Regions from separate parts of the Enterobacter cloacae complex sp. HYC033_NIDB genome, predicted to be linked through region 2. Evidence: predicted binding sites of a transcription regulator. Region 2 holds the regulator's gene; the other holds the start of a gene.

Evidence for each region. Region 2 encodes LexA, which represses DNA repair genes until DNA is damaged. Its sites were predicted from a motif close to TNCTGTATGTACATACAGNA; they were not measured.
Region 1: the regulator LexA is predicted to act here: its motif matches at 1,659-1,678, upstream of O1721_RS11690 (DNA translocase FtsK 4TM domain-containing protein).

What each region holds. Positions count from the first base shown of each region.
Region 1 covers NZ_CP115123.1:2,453,655-2,458,191, forward strand. Annotated here, with positions in the region: gene trxB (thioredoxin-disulfide reductase) at 1-582, opposite strand, end outside; gene lrp (leucine-responsive transcriptional regulator Lrp) at 1,126-1,620, shown strand; gene O1721_RS11690 (DNA translocase FtsK 4TM domain-containing protein) at 1,756-4,537, shown strand, end outside.
Region 2 covers NZ_CP115123.1:1,098,809-1,103,345, reverse strand. Annotated here, with positions in the region: gene zur (zinc uptake transcriptional repressor Zur) at 1-501, shown strand, start outside; gene O1721_RS05235 (CsbD family protein) at 549-758, opposite strand; gene dinF (MATE family efflux transporter DinF) at 878-2,215, opposite strand; gene lexA (transcriptional repressor LexA) at 2,279-2,887, opposite strand; gene O1721_RS05220 (diacylglycerol kinase) at 2,996-3,364, opposite strand; gene plsB (glycerol-3-phosphate 1-O-acyltransferase PlsB) at 3,519-4,537, shown strand, end outside.

The DNA of each region.
Region 1 (4,537 bases), 1.4 Mb from region 2:
TTTGTCCATCAGGCGTTTAATCAGGATCTTCTCCGCGCGGAAGGTGTCGCGACGGTGAATCAGGTGTACTTCTGAGGCGATGTTTGCCAGGTAGAGCGCTTCTTCCACAGCGGTGTTGCCGCCGCCGATAACCGCAACTTTCTGGTTGCGATAGAAGAAACCGTCGCAGGTCGCGCAGGCTGACACGCCGCGGCCTTTGAACGCTTCTTCAGACGGCAGGCCGAGATAGCGGGCAGAGGCGCCGGTGGCGATGATCAGCGCATCGCAGGTGTATTCGCCGCTGTCACCCGTCAGGCGGAACGGACGGTTCTGCAAATCCACTTTATTGATGTGGTCGAACAGGATTTCGGTTTCGAATTTGGCGGCATGCTCGTGCATGCGCTCCATCAGCAGCGGCCCGGTCAGGTCGTTCGGGTCGCCAGGCCAGTTTTCCACTTCCGTGGTGGTGGTCAGCTGACCGCCTTTTTCCATCCCGGTGATCAGTACCGGTTGCAGGTTAGCGCGTGCAGCATAGACCGCTGCGGTATATCCCGCAGGTCCAGAACCAAGGATTAGCAGCTTACTGTGTTTGGTCGTGCCCATGAGATCCCCATTGTTGTTGGCAGGCAATGGGCTGGATTGTAGGGAATTTGTTGCCGTAAAAAAAGAGCAGGAGAGTTTTGCTTCCGATATATGCAATAGACGCGCCCTATAGGTCAGAGGCGGTCACATCACTTCTGCTACTGAAAACCGCGCGTTTATAAGGCAATAAAATGAGGATTAATACCCCTCCGTAATGAATATCCGGCATGTTGTACTAAAAATCGATGTTTTGCTTTGACAATCCCCTGCGCTTTTGCGAAAACATTCAAGGAAGAAAAAAAGACGCACGAACTGCATGCCGCATAGACATGCACGGAAATGCCATTTTTACCGGGTCAGTGAAATCTACGCATGGTGTGGACAGACGCCATACGTGATGTCTGTGACTGCTTTCGGGCAACGGTCTTCTTACCGCAGAACCCGAATCTACATCGCGTCTAATACATAACCAGGCGATGTGATGAATAACGGGTCCAGGCTCTGAACAGTGATGTGCACAGGGTCCAGGCAGGAGTAGGGAAGGAATACAGAGAGACAATAATAATGGTAGATAGCAAGAAGCGCCCTGGCAAAGATCTCGACCGTATCGATCGTAACATTCTTAATGAATTGCAAAAGGATGGGCGTATTTCCAACGTCGAGCTTTCAAAACGTGTGGGACTTTCCCCGACGCCGTGCCTTGAGCGTGTGCGTCGACTGGAAAGACAGGGTTTTATTCAGGGCTATACGGCTCTGCTGAACCCGCATTATCTGGATGCCTCACTTCTGGTATTTGTTGAGATTACTCTGAATCGTGGTGCACCAGATGTGTTTGAGCAATTTAACGCCGCTGTACAAAAACTTGAAGAAATTCAAGAGTGTCATCTGGTTTCCGGTGATTTTGACTACCTGTTGAAAACCCGTGTGCCTGATATGTCCGCCTACCGTAAGCTGCTGGGTGAAACCCTGCTGCGTCTGCCAGGCGTGAACGACACCCGTACTTATGTGGTGATGGAAGAGGTCAAACAGAGCAATCGTCTGGTTATTAAGACGCGCTAACACGGAACAGGTGCAAAATCAGTGTAGTTTGATTACACTCCTGTTAATCCATACAGCAACAGTGCCGGGGAGTCCCGGCGCTGTTGTCCGTTTTAGCACACAGGCAGGACATGCCTGATACCTGGAGAGCCTTTCTTGAGCCAGGAATACACTGAAGACAAAGAAGTCACATTATCTAAGCTAAGCAGCGGACGTCGTCTCCTTGAGGCGTTACTGATTGTTATTGCCCTTTTTGCCGTCTGGCTGATGGCTGCCTTACTCAGTTTCAACCCCTCAGACCCCAGCTGGTCGCAAACCGCATGGCATGAGCCTATCCATAATTTAGGTGGCGTTCCCGGCGCCTGGCTTGCGGACACGCTCTTCTTCATTTTCGGTGTGATGGCCTATACCCTTCCCGTCATCATTATTGGCGGATGCTGGTTTGCCTGGCGTCATCGACAGAACGACGACTACATCGATTATTTTGCCGTTTCGCTGCGCCTGATTGGCGCCCTGGCGCTGATCCTCACCTCCTGCGGACTGGCGGCGATCAACGCCGATGACATCTGGTACTTCGCCTCCGGCGGGGTGATTGGCAGCCTGTTGAGCTCCGCGCTGCAACCGATGCTTCACAGCAGCGGCGGCACGCTGGCGCTGCTTTGTATCTGGGCAGCGGGCCTGACGCTGTTTACCGGCTGGTCCTGGGTGAGCATTGCCGAAAAAATCGGCAGCTTTATTCTGACTCTGCTGACGTTTGCCAGCAATCGCACCCGTCGTGATGATACGTGGGTCGATGAAGACGAATATGAAGATGAGTACGAAGAGGAAGACGAGGCACCCGTGCAGCGTCGTGAATCCCGCCGTGCCCGTATTCTGCGCGGTGCTCTGGCACGCCGCCAGCGCGTTGCTGAAAAATTTGCTAACCCGTTAGGCCGTAAAACGGATGCCGCGCTTTTCTCCGGCAAACGTATGGATGAAGAGGAGCAGATTGAGTATCGCGGCGCGGCCGTCGATCCTGATGATGTGTTGTTCTCTGGTCATCGAGCTACGCCGGGTGAGTATGATGAATACGATCCGCTGTTGCATGGTCATTCCGTGACTGAACCGGTAGCCGCTGCTGCTGCCGCAACGACGGCTGCGCAGGCCCATGTTGCGCCTGTTGAAGCCGTGATGCCGTCCTCGCCTGTTCCGGCACCGGAGTCCGCGATCCAGCAACCGCAGGTGGACTGGCAGACTGCGCCAGGTGTCCATACGCCTGAACCGACCATTGCGCCGGAGCCTGAAAGCTATATTCCTGTGCAGCAGGAACAGTGGCAGCAACCGTATCAGCCGCCTGAGCCTGCCAGCGAGCCGCAACAGCCGTATCAGGCTTATACGCCCGAACCTGCTGAACCTGAACAGCCATACGTTGCGCCGGTGTCTGAACCCGAAGTGGTGGAGGAAGCGAAGCCATCCCGTCCGCCATTGTACTATTTTGAAGAGGTGGAAGAGCGCCGTGCCCGAGAGCGCGAGCAGCTTGCCGCCTGGTATCAGCCCGTGCCTGAGCCGGTGCAGGAGCCTGTTGTAAAAGCGCCTTCTGCAAGCGTTGCACCTGTAGATCCAGCGCCAGCCGTTGCGTCAGGAGCGGAAACCGTGAAGCAGGCAACGGCAGCCGCTGCCGCGTCCGCTCCGCTATTCAGCCCGGCAACCGATGGTGCGCCGCGTCCTCAGGTAAAAGAGGGCATTGGTCCACAATTGCCGCGTCCTAATCGCGTGCGCGTACCGACGCGCCGGGAGCTGGCCTCTTATGGCATTAAACTGCCTTCCCAGCGTATGGCGGAAGAAAAAGCCCGTGAGTCCGACTACGAAGATGATGCCGACGAACTGCATCAGGATGAGCTGGCGCGTCAGTTTGCCGCCCAGCAGACTCAACGCTACGGGAATGAGTACCAACACGATGTTCATTCTCAGCAGGATGAAGATGATGCTGCCGAAGCGGAATTAGCGCGTCAGTTTGCGGCCACGCAGCAGCAACGTTATTCCGGTGAGCAGCCTTCGGGGGCAAACCCGTTCTCGCTCTCGGATTTTGAATTTTCACCGATGAAAGATCTGGTGGATGACGGTCCGAGCGAACCGCTGTTCACGCCGAGCGTGATGCCAGAAGCGGAACCGGTGCGTCAGGCGCCAGCGCCGCAGGTTAATGCGCAACCACAACAGCCAGTGCCGCAGGCTTATGCGCAGCCGCATACACCGCCGGCCCAACCGCCGCAGCCGCAGTTCCAGCAGCCAGCACCACAGCCGCAGGAAAGCCTGATTCACCCGCTGCTGATGCGTAACGGAGACAGCCGTCCGCTGCAACGACCAAGTACGCCGTTGCCGTCGCTGGATCTGTTAACGCCGCCGCCAGCGGAAGTCGAACCGGTGGATACTTTTGCTCTTGAGCAGATGGCCCGTCTGGTGGAAGCGCGTCTGGCTGACTTCCGTATTAAAGCGGACGTGGTGAACTACTCCCCTGGCCCGGTGATCACCCGTTTCGAACTGAACCTGGCGCCAGGCGTAAAAGCGGCGCGTATTTCTAACCTGTCCCGTGACCTGGCGCGTTCTCTGTCGACCGTGGCGGTACGCGTGGTGGAAGTGATCCCAGGTAAGCCTTACGTTGGCCTTGAGCTGCCAAACAAGAAACGCCAGACCGTTTATCTGCGTGAAGTTCTGGATAACACCAAATTCCGCGACAACCCGTCCCCGCTGACCGTGGTGCTGGGTAAAGATATCGCTGGCGATCCGGTGGTTGCCGATCTCGCGAAGATGCCGCACCTGCTGGTTGCGGGTACCACCGGCTCCGGTAAATCGGTCGGGGTGAACGCCATGATCCTCAGTATGCTCTACAAAGCGCAGCCTGAAGATGTGCGTTTCATCATGATCGACCCGAAAATGCTTGAACTATCCGTCTACGAAGGCA
Region 2 (4,537 bases):
ACAAAAGAGCTGTTAGCGCAAGCTGAAAAGCTGTGCGCGCAACGCAATGTGCGCCTGACCCCGCAGCGCCTTGAGGTACTGCGTCTGATGAGCCTGCAACAGGGTGCCATCAGCGCCTACGATCTGCTCGATCTGCTGCGTGAAAGCGAGCCGCAGGCAAAACCGCCGACCGTTTATCGGGCGCTGGATTTTCTGCTGGAGCAAGGGTTTGTGCATAAAGTGGAATCAACAAACAGCTATGTGCTGTGCCATCTTTTTGACCAGCCAACTCACACGTCCGCCATGTTTATCTGCGATCGCTGTGGTGTGGTGAAGGAAGAGTGTGCGGAAGGTGTGGAAGATATTATGCATACGCTGGCAGCCAGAATGGGCTTTGCGCTGCGCCATAACGTGATTGAAGCCCACGGCTTATGTTCTGCCTGCGTGGAGGTGGAGTCATGCCGCCATCAGGATGCCTGTCAGCACGATCACTCTATCCTGGTCAAGAAAAAGCCGCGTTAAAGCCAAAGAAAAAGGCGGCTCAGGGCCGCCCTTGGGGATAGTGCCGGTTACCAGCGGTAGTCGTTACGGGTTTCCCAGTCTTTGACTTCATTTTCCGCCTGATCTTTTTCGTAACCGTAGCGCTCCTGGATTTTACCTACCAGCTGATCGCGCTTACCTTCAATGACGGTCATATCGTCATCTGTCAGCTTACCCCACTGTTCTTTCGCTTTACCTTTGAATTGCTTCCAGTTGCCGCCGATTTCGTCTTTATTCATAATCGTGTCCTCGTGTTAAGCGTCTATGAGTATCGTCCGCTTCGTTCTTTTCTGCTGGACGTGATTATTATTGTAGTTAAGGATTCGGCAGTTGTTTTTATATTCGGAATCTTTAACCGTTACGATATATCGTGCGGGGCTGGAAACCAGGTATTGTTTCGCCAGTGACGATGCCAGATAACGGCCAGCGAAAGGCCACGCAGTGAGAGAAACACCGCCAGCGCCAGCCACAGACCATGATTGCCGAGATACGGCAGGGTTAGCAGCGTCAGGCCGAACCCCGCCGCCGCGACGGCCATGCTGTTGCGCATCTCCGCCCCTCGCGTCGCACCAATAAACATGCCGTCCAGCAAATAGCACCACACGCCCACCACCGGTAATACTACCTGCCAGAGGATGTAGCGATCGGCCAGCTCACGTAGCGCGGGCAACGAGGTGAGTAGCGCGACAATATGCCCACCAAAACAGGCGTACACCAGAGCAAAGACCAGCGCCACCAGGCCCGCCTGACGACAGGCAGCACGCCAGACCTCACGTAACTGGCCGCTTTCACGCGCGCCATAGGCCTGCCCTGAATGCGCCTCGACGGCGTAAGCAAAACCATCCAGCGCATAAGCGGTAAAGGTCAGTAACGTCATGAGCACTGCGTTGACTGCGACGATTTCAGGCCCAAGACGCGCACCAAAAACGGTTAATGCACCAAAGCAGAGTTGCAGCAGAAGCGAACGGAGCATGATGTCGCGATTAAGCGCCAGCAGCTTACGAATGTTGCCGCGCCAGGCCGATTTCAGCAGATCCAGGGTGATACCGCGCATCGCCAGCACGCGCCAGACCATCCCCAAACCGATCAGCAGCGTACCGTACTCGGCAATCGCCGTGGCCAGCGCCGCGCCCCGGACGTTCATGTGCAGCCCCATCACCAGCCAGAGATCGAGCACAATGTTAAGCAGGTTGCCCACCACCAGTAGGATCACCGGTGCGCGGGCGTACTGCACGCCCAGCAGCCAGCCCAGCAAGACCAGGTTTGCCAGTGAAGCGGGCGCGCTGAGCCAGCGAATTTCGAGGAACCGCCGGGCCTGTTCCAGTACGGCATCGCTGCCGCCTACAATATGGAGCGCAAGATCAATCAGCGGCGTACGCAACAGAACGATTAACGCGCCAGCACCGAATGCCAGAATGAGCGGCTGAACCAGCGCACGCGCCAGACGCAGAGGATCTTTTGCACCATACGCCTGGGCCGTCAGGCCTGTCGTACTCATGCGCAGAAAAAGCAGCAGCATAAAGAGGAAGCTGGTCGCCGTTGCGCCGATCGCGACGCCGCCAAGATAAATCGGCGAATCGAGATGCCCGATAACCGCCGTATCCACCAGCCCCAGCAGAGGAACGGTAATATTGGAAAAAATCATCGGTAGCGCAAGACGCCACAACGCCTTATCGGCAGAAGTTAGCAGTGCCATGGAAATTACCGGAATCAGAAAACAGGCCAGGCTGTAGAGGAACTACAGCCTGTCAGGAAGAGATTACAGCCATTCACCGTTGCGGATAACGCCGACCGCCAGCCCTTCAATAGAGAAGCTCTGCTCGCGGAGATCCACCACAATCGGGGAGAATTCATTGTTTTCAGGCAGAAGCTGCACGGTATTGCCTTGTTTTTTCAGGCGCTTAACCGTCACTTCATCATCAATGCGCGCCACCACGACTTGCCCGTTACGCACGTCCTGCGTTTTGTGTACCGCCAGCAGATCGCCATCCAGAATACCGATATCTTTCATGGACATTCCGCTAACGCGCAGCAGGAAATCGGCGCTCGGCTTGAACATGCCTGGGTCAACCTGATAGTGCCCTTCGATGTGCTGCTGCGCCAGCAGAGGTTCACCTGCGGCAACGCGGCCCACCAGCGGAATACCGCTCTCTTCTTCCACAAGCAGACGAATGCCGCGTGAGGCGCCGGAAACAATCTCAATCACGCCCTTACGCGCCAGCGCTTTAAGGTGCTCTTCGGCAGCATTAGGAGAACGGAAGCCCAGACGCTGCGCAATTTCTGCACGCGTGGGTGGCATACCCGTCTGGCCGATATGATCCCGAATGAGATCAAACACCTCTTGCTGCCTGGTCGTTAACGCTTTCATACCGCCCCCTGGGTGTATATACAGTTATGCTGTGAGTATATACAGTCAAAGGCGATTTTGGAACCAAAAACTGCACAAAAAACCAGGGACTTAATTATTCCTCGAGGCTCATCGGAAATGCGACCAAAGCAGCGTGACCCAGGTGATCGCCGCAGTGATAATCGCCAGCAGTACGGCAGCGGAACCCATGTCTTTCGCCCGGCCAGACAGTTCATGGAATTCCGACCCGATTCGGTCAACAACGGCCTCAATAGCGCTATTCAGAATTTCCACTATCATCACCAGAAGGACAGATCCGATGAGCAGTACGCGGGTGATAGCATCAACATCAAGGAAGCAGGCGATGACAACGGCAACGATTGCGGCAACCGCTTCCTGGCGGAAAGCGGCTTCATTAACCCATGCCGCGCGGAAACCTTTCCATGAATAACCGGCAGCTTTAATGATTCGAGTTAACCCAGTGGTATTATTGGCCATTAAAAGAACCTTTTATGATAAATAGCGTCTGTAACTAAAGCCGCAGCGCGTTTTGCTGCAACCTGAAGTATGACGGGTAACAACAGAAATTTTGCGCGCTTTCTGTTATCCTTGCGCCGCAATTGCATTATTAACCAGAGGCTTTACATCGTTTATGTCCGGCTGGCCACGAATTTACTACAAATTACTTAATTTACCATTAAGCGTACTGGTAAAAAGTAAGTCTATCCCAGCAGAACCTGCGCTGGAATTAGGGCTCGATACGTCGCGCCCTATTATGTACGTTTTGCCTTATAACTCGAAGGCAGACCTGCTGACGCTTCGCGCTCAATGTCTGGCGCACGATTTACCTGACCCGCTCGAACCGCTGGAAGTCGACGGTACGCTGCTGCCGCGCTACGTGTTCATCCATGGCGGACCGCGCGTGTTCACCTATTACACGCCGAAAGAAGAGTCCATTAAGCTGTTCCATGATTACCTTGATCTGCACCGCAGCAACCCCGATCTGGACGTGCAGATGGTGCCGGTGTCGGTGATGTTTGGCCGCCGTCCGGGGCGTGAAAAAGGGGAAGAGAACCCGCCGCTGCGTATGCTCAACGGCATTCAGAAGTTCTTCGCCGTCTCCTGGCTAGGACGCGACAGCTTTGTCCGCTTCTCACCTTCCGTTTCACTGCGCCGCATGGCGGATGAACACGGCACTGACAAAATCATTGCGCAAAAGCTGGCGCGCGTTGCGCGTATGCACTTTGCACGTCAGCGTCTGGCGGCCGTTGGGCCACGTCTCCCGGCGCGTCAGGATCTGTTCAACAAGCTGCTGGCTTCCAAAGCGATTGCCCGTGCCGTAGAAGATGAAGCGCGCAGCAAGAAAATTTCGCACGAGAAAGCGCAGCAGAACGCAATCGCGCTGATGGAAGAGATCGCCGCGAACTTCTCCTACGAGATGATTCGCCTCTCTGACCGTATCCTCGGCTTTACGTGGAACCGCCTCTATCAGGGGATTAACGTCCACAACGCCGAGCGCGTGCGTCAGTTAGCGCACGACGGCCACGAAATTGTCTATGTGCCCTGCCACCGCAGCCACATGGACTACCTGTTGCTCTCTTACGTGCTCTATCACCAGGGGCTGGTGCCGCCGCATATTGCTGCCGGTATCAACCTGAACTTCTGGCCAGC